DNA from 2 places in the Candidatus Symbiopectobacterium sp. genome. Region 2 is predicted to be linked to the other one. Evidence: riboswitches for the same ligand, from Rfam matches in the RefSeq annotation. Region 2 holds a riboswitch; the other holds the start of a gene.
The links. A riboswitch is a leader RNA that binds a small molecule or an ion and turns the genes downstream of it on or off. The one in region 2 is predicted to bind thiamine pyrophosphate.
Positions count from the first base shown of each region.

Region 1: linked by a shared signal. The riboswitch ahead of thiC (phosphomethylpyrimidine synthase ThiC) and the one ahead of thiB (thiamine ABC transporter substrate binding subunit) in region 2 are both predicted to bind thiamine pyrophosphate.

Region 1 is NZ_JAHWCO010000003.1:70-7,480, forward strand. It holds partial or broken gene nudC (NAD(+) diphosphatase) at 71-654, opposite strand; partial or broken gene rsd (sigma D regulator) at 763-1,227, shown strand; TPP riboswitch at 1,349-1,472, shown strand; partial or broken gene thiC (phosphomethylpyrimidine synthase ThiC) at 1,602-3,543, shown strand; gene thiE (thiamine phosphate synthase) at 3,540-4,184, shown strand; gene QZ506_RS00080 (HesA/MoeB/ThiF family protein) at 4,177-4,944, shown strand; gene thiS (sulfur carrier protein ThiS) at 4,941-5,141, shown strand; partial or broken gene QZ506_RS00090 (thiazole synthase) at 5,143-5,927, shown strand; partial or broken gene thiH (2-iminoacetate synthase ThiH) at 5,924-7,025, shown strand; partial or broken gene QZ506_RS00100 (PLP-dependent aminotransferase family protein) at 7,294-7,411, opposite strand, start outside.
Region 2 is NZ_JAHWCO010000743.1:72-6,028, forward strand. It holds partial or broken gene QZ506_RS21340 (transposase) at 1-69, shown strand, start outside; partial or broken gene QZ506_RS21345 (thiamine pyrophosphate-binding protein) at 70-972, opposite strand; gene thiQ (thiamine ABC transporter ATP-binding protein ThiQ) at 1,272-2,021, opposite strand; gene thiP (thiamine/thiamine pyrophosphate ABC transporter permease ThiP) at 2,005-3,633, opposite strand; gene thiB (thiamine ABC transporter substrate binding subunit) at 3,609-4,622, opposite strand; TPP riboswitch at 4,667-4,796, opposite strand; partial or broken gene QZ506_RS21365 (IS1 family transposase) at 4,804-4,980, shown strand; partial or broken gene QZ506_RS21370 (IS1 family transposase) at 5,209-5,904, shown strand.

The DNA of each region.
Region 1 (7,411 bases), on a different contig from region 2:
GAACCAGATGTAATCTGACAGACGCCTGTATAAATAATCGGTAACTGTCAGATCAGGTCTGAGCTAGTACAGCGATGTAGCGCAGATTTTTAATACGAATATTGCTCTCTTCCATCACTTCACGGGCGACTGCCTGTTCGAGCGTTTCTCCCACTTCCACGAAACCTGCCAGCGCGGTATACATATTGCCGCGGTGACGTTGGTGCTGCGCCAGCAAGATCTCTTCGCCACGCCGGATCGCCACGATCACACACGGGGCGATTTGTGGGTAATACCGCTCTTTACACTGCTGACACAAGCACGCCAGCTCCGTTTTGCTGTGCACCATTTTCTTCCCGCAATAGCCGCAAAACTGGAGCGAACGATAAAACTCGACCAGTTGTACACCGCGTCCTGCCAGTTGAAACAGCGCCACGTCTTCATCCAGCAGTTGGCGTACAGAATCCATCTGCGACGTTTTCTGGTGACTGACCAGCCACACGCACTCCCCCTGCCACTCCCCTATCTGGCGTCCAACAATGCCTTCCAATCCGCACTGCGCCGCCGTGCCATACGGGAGCTTCCCTTCGGGTAGCCACACTTGACTATCATGGCTGACCACCCACCACCCACCACCCACCACCCATGCTCATCACCTTTTAATGTTTGTTCCATATCTTTTCTATTGCTCCACAGACACTCCACTGGCATTTTAACTGTCAGGGATATGGCAGAATTCCATTGTCACCGATTGTTCTTTCTTATCAATGCACGGAGTCAACAATGTTAAACCAATTACAAAGTCTGACTGAGTACGTTGGTGGCAATAATGCGTTAATAGACCAATGGCTACAAGCGCGCAAGCAACTTCTGATTGCCTATTACCATCTGGTCGGCATTAAGCCAAACAAAGATAAACACACCTCGCTCGATGAGCAGGCGCTGGATGATTTTTTCCACAACCTTGTGGACTATCTTTCCGCCTGCCATTTCCATGTCTATGAGCGCATCTTGCAAGAGGCAGTTGCACTGAGCGATCAAAAGCTGGCGCAAACGCACCGTCTGGCGCTGGCGTTACAGGCCAACACGCAATTCATTATGGATTTCTACGACAGCAGTCTGGCGACCGCCATCGATCACGACAACTGCATTGAGTTTCAGTAGGCGCTGTCAAGCGTCGGCGAAGCCATGGCGGAACGCTTTGCTCTGGAAGATCGATTGATTCACCTGGTCATTGATAAAGAATAACAGCATCGCCCCACCTTACATTTTGACAGTATCTCTCAGACGTCCTAAAGTGTTAGCGTTTTATTAACCTCATGGTAATGGGGTTATTGCTTGGTAAACAGCCGCTGTGCTGAATATCGGGCGTATCTTGTCGGAGTGCCTAGCGTGTTTATGTCCTACATAAACCGCAGGCTGAGACCGTTTATTCGGGATCCGCGGAACCTGATCAGGTTAAAACCTGCGAAGGGAACAAGAGTAATCCATTCTGTTTTGTCACCGTTATCAACGCCATGTTGTTACCGGCATAGCGCGTAAAATCGGGGCCAAGACAACCATAATTACTCCCTGCGAGCTCCAGACAAGCATTTTTCCTTAACCATAATCAGGAACATGCTATGTCTCAATCACCCGCTACAACGCCAAAAACCCCGTCTGGCCGTCCCGAAAAGCGCGAATCCTCCAAGGCGTTTATTCATAACTTGCGCGGCACCACCTTCCCTAACTCCACGCGTATCTACCTTACTGGGTCGCGCAGTGATATCCGTGTACCGATGCGGGAAATCTCCCTTAGCCCAACGCTGTTAGGTGGCGACAAAGACAATCCTCGCTATGAACCTAACGAAGCCGTGCCGGTGTATGACACGGCAGGGCCGTATGGCGATCCCGACGCACGTCCGGACGTGCGTACCGGGCTGGTCAAACTGCGTGCCGATTGGATTGCTGAACGTAACGACACCGAGCCACTTTCTGGCGTCAGTTCCCGTTTTACCCAGCAGCGATTGGCGGATGCAGGGTTAGATCACCTGCGCTTTGAACAGTTACCGCAGCCCAAACGTGCCCAGTCAGGCAAGTGCGTCACGCTGTTGCACTATGCGCACCAAGGGATCATAACGCCGGAAATGGAGTTTATCGCCATCCGCGAGAACATGGGACGTGAGCGTATTCGCAGCGAAGTGTTGCGCCACCACCACCCGGGACAAAGCTTTGGCGCGATCCTGCCGGACAACATCACCCCGGAATTTGTGCGCCAGGAAGTCGCCGCAGGCCGTGCCATCATCCCGTCCAACATCAATCACCCCGAATCTGAACCGATGATTATCGGGCGCAATTTTCTGGTCAAGGTGAACGCTAACATCGGCAACTCGGCGGTCACCTCGTCTATCGAGGAAGAGGTGGAAAAACTGGTCTGGTCCACGCTGTGGGGGGCCGATACCGTGATGGATCTCTCCACCGGACGCTATATTCACGAAACCCGCGAGTGGATACTGCGCAACAGCCCAGTACCAATTGGCACCGTTCCTATTTATCAGGCACTAGAGAAGGTCAATGGTGTGGCGGAAAACCTCACGTGGGAAATGTTCCGCGATACGCTGCTTGAGCAAGCAGAGCAAGGTGTTGATTACTTCACCATTCACGCGGGGGTGCTGCTGCGCTATGTGCCGATGACCGCACAGCGCCTGACCGGCATCGTATCGCGCGGCGGCTCCATCATGGCGAAGTGGTGCCTGTCGCACCATCAGGAGAACTTTCTTTACGTCCACTTCCGTGAAATCTGCGAGATTTGTGCAACCTACGATGTTGCCCTGTCGCTGGGCGATGGCTTGCGTCCCGGCTCCATTCAGGATGCCAACGATCAGGCACAGTTTTCCGAGCTGCATACCTTGGGTGAGTTGACCAACATCGCCTGGGAGTATGACGTGCAAGTGATGATTGAGGGGCCGGGGCATGTGCCGATGCAGATGATTCGCCGCAACATGACCGAAGAGTTGGAGCGATGCCACGAAGCGCCGTTCTATACATTGGGGCCGCTGACCACCGATATCGCACCCGGCTATGACCACTTCACTTCCGGTATCGGGGCCGCGATGATTGGCTGGTTCGGTTGCGCCATGCTCTGCTACGTTACACCGAAAGAACACCTTGGGCTGCCCAACAAAGAGGATGTGAAGCAGGGGCTTATCACCTACAAGATCGCCGCACATGCAGCCGATCTGGCGAAAGGACATCCCGGTGCGCAGATCCGCGATAACGCCATGTCCAAAGCACGCTTTGAGTTTCGTTGGGAAGACCAGTTCAATCTGGCGCTCGACCCGACAACCGCACACGCCTATCACGATGAAACCCTTCCGCAAGAATCCGGCAAAGTGGCACACTTCTGTTCCATGTGCGGCCCCAAATTCTGCTCGATGAAAATTTCGCAGGAAGTGATTGAATACGCTGCGAAAAATCCCACCCCAGCTGTGGAAGCGCAGCCGATAGAAGTCGGTCCAGTTCCGAGCGCGCGGCAGCGAGCTCTACCACAGTGCCACGACGCTGCTCGGGGAGGAAGCAAAATGAATCTGGCATTTCCCGCGACCGCCCCCCTGCTCGGACTTTATCCTGTAGTGGACAGTGTAACCTGGATCGAGCGCCTGCTCGGTGCTGGCGTAAAAACCATCCAGTTACGCATTAAGGACAACACTGCAGAACAAGCTGAGACCGCCATCATGCAGGCCATCGCGCTCGGGAAGGATTATCAGGCACGCTTGTTTATTAACGATTTTTGGCAACTGGCTGTCAAACATCGGGCATACGGCGTGCATCTGGGCCAAGAGGATCTGGATAGCGCCGATCTGGAGGCAATCCGCAATGCGGGGCTACGTTTGGGAATTTCAACCCACGACGACGTGGAACTGGCTCGCGCCGTAGCGCTCAAACCGTCTTATATCGCCCTCGGGCATATCTTCCCGACACAAACCAAAGAGATGCCCTCCGCTCCGCAGGGCGTGAGCGAATTGAAGCGTCACATTGACGTGCTACAAGGATGTTTCCCTACCGTGGCCATCGGCGGCATCAGTATTGACCGCGTACCGAACGTGCTGGCTACCGGCGTCGGCAGTATTGCAGTGGTCAGCGCAATCACGCAGGCCGCCGACTGGCGCCAGGCCACTGCCACCCTGCTTGGCCTGATTGAAAATCAGGAGGGTCATGATGCTTAACGATCCGGCACTGAGCGATCAAGAGTTCTTACGCTACAGCCGTCAATTGCTGCTGGAAGATATCGGCCCGGAAGGACAAGAAAGGCTAAAAAAATCCCGTGTGCTGCTGGTCGGCATGGGCGGGCTAGGCGCGCCCGCCGCGCTCTATCTCGCTGCCGCTGGAGTCGGCAGCTTGACGATCGCAGATGACGACCAACTGCATATTTCCAATCTACAACGGCAAATCCTCTATCGCACGCAGGATATTTCTCGCCCCAAAGCCACGCTCGCCAAACAGCAGCTCTTGGCACTCACCCCGTTAACAGAGGTGGTAACGCTCACTGAGCGTCTCGCAGGAACGGCCTTACACCACGCGGTTCAACAGGCCGATCTGGTGCTGGATTGCAGTGACAACATGACCACGCGCCATGCGGTGAACGCCGCTTGCGTTCAGCAGCAAACGCCGCTGGTCAGCGGCAGTGCGGTTGGTTTTAGCGGACAGTTGCTGGTGCTAACGCCCCCCTATCCACACTGCTGTTACGCCTGTCTCTATCCAGAAGCGACAGAACCGCAGCGTAACTGCCGCACCGCCGGTGTGCTCGGCCCAGTGGTCGGGGTCATCGGCACGCTTCAGGCGCTGGAAGCCATCAAGCTACTGGCGGGGTTGCCTTCCGCACTCAGCGGCAAGCTGTGCCTGTTTGATGGCAAGCAACAAAGCTGGCAAACCTTTCAGTTAAGCCGCTCGGCGTGCTGCCCAGTCTGTAAGGGTATCGCGGCATGAACATCACGCTGAACGACACCCCTATGGCGTGCGATGATGGCATTACGGTGGAAACCCTGCTGACGGTGTTGGATCGCTTGCAGCCCGGTACGGCGCTGGCGATAAACCAGACCATTGTTCCGCGTGACGAATGGGCGACACGACCCGTTTGCTCAGGCGACGATATTCTTATTTTTCAGGCTATCGCAGGGGGTTGATATGTTGCAGATTGCCGATACTCGCTTTTCTTCCCGGTTATTAACCGGAACAGGTAAATTCGCTACCGCCGAACTGATGCACGCAGCGTTGCAGGCTTCGGGTTCTCAGTTAGTCACGCTGGCCATGAAACGTGTTGACCTGAAAACCGGTAATGACGCCATCTTCGCACCGCTCAAGCAGCTTGGCGTGAAGCTCCTGCCCAATACTCAAGGGCAAAAACCGCAGATGAGGCTGTGTTCGCCGCACGGCTGGCGCGCGAAGCGCTGGGCACGCACTGGCTGAAACTGGAAATTCACCCCGATGCCAAATACCTGTTGCCCGACCCGATTGAAACCCTGCGCGCCGCTGAGCGCCTGGTCAAAGAGGGATTTGTGGTACTGCCTTACTGCGGCGCGGACCCGGTGCTGTGCAAACGACTGGAAGAGGCCGGTTGCGCCGCCGTGATGCCGTTGTGTGCACCTATCTGCTCCAATCAGGGACTGCAAACCAGCGATTTCCTTCGCACCATTATTGAGCAGGCCACAGTACCCTTCGTGGTTGACGCAGGTATTGGTGCCCCCAGCCACGCCACCGAGGCGCTGGAGATGGGGGCCGATGCGGTGCTGGTTAACACGGCCATTGCCGTGGCGTGCGACCCGGTGCAGATGGCTCACGCCTTTCGTTTAGCAGTAAACGCGGGCGAACGGGCACGCCACGCCGGATTATGCCAACGCCAGCATGTGGAGAGCGCCACCAGCCCGCTGACCGGCTTTCTTCATCAGATAACGTCGGAGGCGCAATCATGACGCGCGCTTTTCGTACTCGCTGGGAACAGCTCGATTGGGATGCCATCACTCTCGATATCAATAGCAAAACCGCACACGATGTGGAACGTGCTCTCACCGCAACCACGCTCTCTCGTGACGATATGATGGCACTGCTTTCCCCGGTAGCGCGGCACTATTTGGAACCGCTGGCTGCACGGGCTCAGCAGCTTACCCGGCAACGCTTCGGTAATACCGTGGGCTTTTATGTTCCGCTCTACCTGTCAAACCTGTGCGCCAATGACTGCACCTACTGTGGTTTCTCCATGAGCAACCACATCAAGAGCAACACCTTGAGAAATCCTGCGCGAGATTTCCGCCATCAAAGCGCTGGTGTTTGACAACCTGCTGCTGGTCACGGGGGAACATCAACGTAAAGTTGGCATGGATTATTTTCGCGACATGTTGCCACTGATTCAGCCACACTTCAGCGCACTAATGATGGAAGTGCAACCGATGGCGCAAGAGGATTACGCCGAGCTGAAAGGGCTGGGGCTGGACGGCGTGATGGTCTATCAGGAAACCTACCATCCGGTGACCTATCAGCAACATCACCTGCGCTGCAACAAGCAGGATTTTCATTGGCGCCTAGACACACCGTATCGTTTGGGCAGCGCCGAGATCGACAAGATCGGGTTCGGCGCGTTAATTGGCTTATCGCACAGTTGGCGCACCGACTGCTATATGGTGGCGGAACACTTGCTGTATTTGCAGCAAACCTACTGGCAGAGCCGTTACTCCATCTCGTTTCCGCGCCTGCGGCCCTGTGCGGGCGGCATCACACCCGCGTCGATCATGGACGAAGCGCAATTACTGCAAGTGATTTGCGCGTTCCGCCTGCTGGCGCCCGACGTAGAATTGTCGTTATCTACCCGAGAATCCCCCTATTTTCGCGATTACGTGGTGCCTATTGCCATCAACAGCATTAGTGCATTTTCCAAAACGCAGCCGGGAGGCTATGCAGACAATCGTTCCGAATTGGAGCAATTTCCCCCCCATGATAATCGCCGCCCGGAAGCCGTCGCACAGGCCGGCCTGCAACCGGTATGGAAAGACTGGGATGGATATTTGGGAAGGTAGTCGCGTCATCAACATAACGCTGGATAAAGGGGCGAATAATGCCACTATTCGGCGATAAAACGGCCAAACCATGCACCCTCTGTTTATCTTTCGCTACGTAACGTGATGATGTTGAATACCTTGATGCGTCGACCAAAAACGAATTGTTCCATTCGGTTTTGCCCTCGCTGCCGATACAGGGTGGCGCTGTCGCCCTGTATCGGCCCTTCTTCGACATACACCTAGGGTCTCTCATCGTATCTTCATGCAGCAGGTGTTCTGCATGCTCGCCAATCACGCGTAGCATCTGCTGCATCTCATCGGTTAACGGCAGACCGTAGTGCACGCGCATACAGTTGCGGTATTTGCCGGGCGCAGAGAACAACGAGCCAGAGGCTATCTGAATA
Region 2 (5,957 bases):
ATAAGCCGGAGCTGGCAGACAAACTTGGCTAACCTGGCGACGTTCTTCGCTTACCCGGCAGACATCCGCATCGATATCGATATGGATGATGCTGGCATCCTGGCAGAATTGTTCCACTTTACCGATAGCGCGATCGTCAAAGCGCGCGCCCAGTACGATAAGCAAATCAGACTGCTACAAAATCAGGTTAGTGGAACGGGCTGTGTGCATGCCTAACATGCCGAGTGACAGCGGGTGATCGGTCGGCATGGCAGCGAGCGCCATCAGCGTCATGGTGGTGGGCATGCTGGCGCGCTCGGCGAGTTCAATCGCCTGTTGGTGGGCCTCGGCGCTGATGATGCCACCGCCCAGATAGAGGATGGTGCGCTCTGCAGCATTGATCATTTCGGCGGCCTGTGCGATGGCTAGTGTATCAATGGCGGGGGTGAGATCGGGTTCAGCAATGGCTGGCAGTTCGGACAACGCTATCGTAGCGGTTTGAACATCTTTCGGAATATCGATCCATACTGGGCCCGGACGCCCTGATTGCGCGATGCGAAACGCGTCTGAAATTACGCGCGGCAGCTCGTTGATGTCCCGCACCAGATAGTTATGTTTGGTGACTGGGATGGAAATGCCACAAGTGTCCACTTCCTGAAAGGCATCGGTGCCGATCATGGTCGAGGAGACCTGACCGGTAATGCACACCAGAGGGATGGAATCGAGTTTCGCATCAGCAATCGCGGTAAGCAGGTTAGTTGCTCCCGGGCCGCTAGAGGCCAGACAAACGGCGGCTTTGCCGCTGGCTCGTGCCATGCCCTGCGCGATAAATCCTACCCCTTGCTCATGGCGGGCGAGAATATGGCGGATGGTTGTGCTCTGCCCCAGCGCATCATACAGCGGCAGTGCCGCCCCGCCGGGAATGCCCGCTACCGTGGTGATACCCTGCTGTTCCAACAGCAGGACGATCAACTGTGCTCCGGTATAACGCATAGTAATATCCTTCATCTGGGCCGGTGCGTTTTCGGAGCGGGGAAGGTAAAAACAAGAAACCCCGCTCGGGTTGCGCCGGCGGGGTTTGGGAATCGTGCTGTAATTCGGAACCCGTTAGGGCGCGTCGCCGACAACGACCGCGTCAACATGCGTGGTGTGTAGTAGTGCAGAAGTCATAGCAGCGGAGTGTCTCACGGTGATCCTGTCAATCAGTCAGTTAATTAGCAGTTTTATATAAGCACGGGCGTTGCAATAGGCGCAATACCCACAAGGAATAAAAAGTGAAAATTTTATTCAGCTCACAAAATATCCTCTGTTGAGTCTTCGCGATATGTAGGCGATCGGTCACGTGTGGCGCTGATCCCCAGTATCAGCGCCACCTCGCTGCTGCCGTCACACAGCGACATCGTGGGGCCATCGTAGGCTATGTTCCCATCGACCAACAGCAGACTGCGTGGAGCAATACGCAACGCGTCATCCAGATTGTGAGTGACCATCAGCAGTGTAAGTTGCTGCTCTGCACACACCCTATCAACCAGTGTGAGCATATCCTGACGCAGCGCCGGATCGAGCGCGGAGAACGGTTCATCCAGCAGCAGGACAGGGCGTTGGCGCAGCAGGCAGCGGGCCAATGCGGCGCGCTGGCGTTGACCGCCAGACACCTGCGCGGGCAGGCGCTGCATCAGGCTATTTAAGCCCACGTGTTCTGCAATAGCGTGCAATGCCTGACGCTGTGCTGCCGTGAGACGCAAACCGGGGTGTAGGCCAAGCGCAATATTTTGCTCCAGCGTCAGGTGTGGGAACAGGTTGTTTTCCTGAAACAGAATTGACACCGGGCGCTCGGCGGGCGGCGTATAGCGATGATCGTCGCCATTTAGCCACAGTTCGCCGCTGTTCGGCAATAAAAAACCGGCAATCAGGCTGAGCAGCGTACTTTTTCCCGCACCGCTTGGCCCCAACAGGGCAACGCGCTCTCCCGCAGCGATGTTGACATCGAACTGCATGGGGGCCTGTTGATAGAGATAAGTGAGTTTATTCAACGACAGCATGTCGGCCCGCCCGTTTTTGCCACAGGGTCAATGTCTCCATCACGGTAAACAACGCGAAACAGAGCAGCATCAGCAGCAGTGCGGTTACCGCACCGTCTGCGCTGCGATAAGCGCCAATTTGTTGGTAAAGATAGAAGGGCAACGTGCGGAACTGCTCATTGCCAAACAGGGCGATAATGCCGAAATCCCCCACCGAGAGTACGCAGGCAAATGCCATCGCCTGCGTGATCGGTTGTTGCAACGCGCGCAACTCAATCAGACGAAGACGGTGCCAACCGCGAATATCCAGAGATTGGCACAACAGATTATAGCGCTGAGCGATGTCGAGCATCGGGTTCTCCAACACCTTGAGCGCGTAGGGGATGGCCATCAGCGCGTTAGTGGCGACCACCAGCCCATAGGGGGATGTCGGTAGCCCTACGGTGTTGTTAAGCACAAGAAAAAAGCCTGTCGCCAATACAATGCCCGGCATCGCCAGAATTAGCAGGCCGCTGATGTCCATCAACTGTCCGGCCAGCCGCTGCTGACGCAGTTTCAGCTCACGGCTGCTCCACAGCAGCATCAGGGTCAGGATGACGCAAAGCACACCTGCGCCGAGCGCGATACGCAGGGATGTCCACAGCGTTTGCCACAGCGCGGGCTGTTTGAGCACCGCCAGCATCGCAGGACTGAGACCATCCAGCACCACGGCTAGCAACGGTGGCAGCAGCAATGACAGCGCAGCAACGATAATCACGGTATCGCCCAACCGTCCAGCCAGAGAATCCTGTGGGTTGCACCAGCGTAATTGCTGGGTATTGCCCACGGCGAACCACGATCCGAGTCGTTGGCTCAGTAGCACCAACCCCAGACAACAGACCATCTGGATCAGTGCCAATCCAGCCGCACGCGCAGGATCGTAATCAAAGCTCAATGCCTGATAGATAGCCAATTCGATAGTAGTGGCGCGCGGGCCTCCACCGAGTGAGAGTACGGTGGCAAAACTGGCGAAGCAGAGCATGAAAATCAGTGCCACACTGGGCAGGATTTGACGCCGTAACCACGGCCATTCAATGAGACGAAAGGTTTGCCAGGCATTCATGCACAACTGGGCCGCTAGCTGACGCTGCTCCGTGGAGATGGACTCCAGGGCTTGCAACAGCAGACGTGTCGCCAGCGGCAGATTGAAGAACACATGGGCCAACAGAATCCCTTGCAGGCCATAGGGGGAAAAGGTGTAGTCGATGCCGAGTGCGCTTAAGCCTTGTGCCAGCCAGCCCTGTCGCCCGTAGACGCGCAGTATGCCAAATACCGCCACCAACACCGGTAACACCAGCGTCATGGCGCACAGGCGCAACAGCCAGGTTCTGCCGGGGAAATGGCGGCGGTAGAGGGCGCGTGCCAGCACAATGGCGGGCAGCGTGGAGAGTAGCGCCGAAAGCAATGCCTGCCAAAAGGTAAAGCGCACTACGTACCATACATAGCTGTCACCCCATAGCGTCTGCCATGGGGTATCAGGAGCCTGATGCCAGAGAGCGCCAAACGCGAGCAGGGCAACACCTGCCAGCAATGCCGCGACAAACCGCCCAGGCCAGAGCCAGTGTGGGATCAGCGGCTGACGGCGCGTTGCCATGCCTGAATCCACTGCCCACGCAGGTCTGCCACCTCTTGTGCGCTAAAGGACAGCGCTTTTTCCGGGCGCGCCAGCGATTGGAAACCTTCTGGCAGTGCCACGCCTGTGACCGGATACATCCAGTTGGCGGTTGGCATCAGGCTTTGGAACGTCGGGCTGAGAATAAACTGCATAAAGCGGTTAGCGAGTTCCGGCTGCTTGCTGGCGGTCAACTGCCCAGCAACTTCAACTTGCATATAGTGGCCTTCGCTGAACAGCGCCGCTGCGTAGTTAGTCTTTTTCTCTTCGATAATGTGATAGGCCGGAGAGGTGGTGTAGCTCAGCACCAGATCTGCTTCGCCTTTAAGGAACAGACCGTAAGCCTCACTCCACCCTTTGGTGACGGTAACGGTTTTACGCGCCAGTTTTTGCCAGGCGTCAGGCGCTTTATCGCCATACACCTTTTGCATCCACAGCAGCAGGCCCAGCCCCGGCGTACTGGTGCGCGGGTATTGATAAATGACCTTCAGCGGTTGCTCGCTGTTGATCAAGGCATCAAGACTGGTCGGTGGATTTTTTAGCTTGTCTTTGTTGTAGACGAACGCGAAGTAGCCGTAATCGTAAGGCAGGAACGTGGCGTTGTTCCAGCCGCCGGGCAGCGTTAACGCGGCGGTTTTCACGTGGTTTGGGGTAAATAGCCCGGTATCCGCTGCCGCCTTGAGCAGGTTGTTATCCAGCCCCAACACGATATCCGCTTTGCTGTTTTTACCTTCCATGCGCAAGCGGTTCAACAGGGCAACGCCATCTTCCAGCGCGACGAAATTTAATTCGCACTCGCACTCTTTTTCGAAGGCTTTTTTAATCGCCGGGCCGGGGCCCCATTCAGACGCGAAGGAATAGTAGGTGTAAACGGTCAATGCGGGCTTGGTATTAGCGGCAGCAGAGCCGAACAGCACGGCAGAGAGGCCGAATACAGCAAGTAATAAACGGGATAATAGCGACTGCAACACTTTGCACTCCTGGGTATATTAGGGTGGCAAAGGACTTTGAGGCAGGCGAATGCACTCTCAAATCCCTTCGCCGATATTAACCGGATCAGGTTCGACGGGTATTTTCTCAGCATAAATACCGTGCGTTGACAATGCGATATCGCCAACAAACGGCCTGCACCCCGTTGAGAACGTCATTGAACTTCCAAAAGTAAAACACATTGTTAGCAAGCTGTATACACAGCGTATTGGGTGTGCACATCTGACACTGCGTAACCGATTGTAACGGCTCAATCGCAAGACGCTCGGATATTCAAAATCATCCGAAATGCACGATAGGATCATCGGTACTTACATCGAACGCGAGCACTACGTCTGATGCTACATCAACTTATTGAATACACGAACCAATCAGTTTTACAAGGAAAATCTCAACGAAAGGCTGGATAATATATTGAAAGTTGGGTTGAGTGGTAAAGAAAGAAAAACAGCACTCAACTTACTCAAGGATGTCGATGGTTATACTGAATCTTCGGCACGAGAATTGGGTCGTGTATTCAACACGTTGATTGCAGTGTACCATATCCGGTTTTGGATGTGGAATACAGTGGCTAAAGTTTATGTAAGATGCCCGTTTTGTGAACAGACATCTCCTGTGAAAAACACGGTTATGGCAAAAGTGGCCATCAGCGTTACCGTTGTCAGTCATGCAAACGCACCTTCCGGCTCGACTATGCCTATCGTACCTTCCAACCGTGAATGACAGACCAACTCATTGACTTGGCAATGAATAATGCGGGTATTCGTGACACTGCGCGGGCACTACATATTAGTATAAACGCCGTCGTGCGCACTTTAAAAAAACTTTCTCCGCGGAATGTAACAACGCAGCCACTGGATAACCTGCAAATTTAACTGATTTGCGAAGTGGATGAGATGTGGTCATTTGTTGGCAACAAAGAACGAGCGCTGGCTGTGGTACGCATGGGAGCCGCGTTTGAAGCAGATTATCGCTCATGCATTTGGCTCTTGCAGCAAGAAAAATCTGCATAAGTTGCTGAAACTGCTCTTGAGATTCAGTGTGGCGTTTTGGTGCACGGATGGCTACAGTGCTTACAACGACGCACTTCCAAAAGCAAAACACATTGTTGGCAAGCTGTATACACAGCGTATTGAGCGTGAAAATCTGACACTGCGTAACCGATTGAAACGGCTCAATCGTAAGACGCTGGGATATTCAAAATCATCCGAAATGCACGATAGGATCATCGGTACTTACATCGAACGCGAGTACTACGTTTGATGCTACATCAACCCATTGAATACACGACCTCTCCGCTGAGGTCGATGTAGATG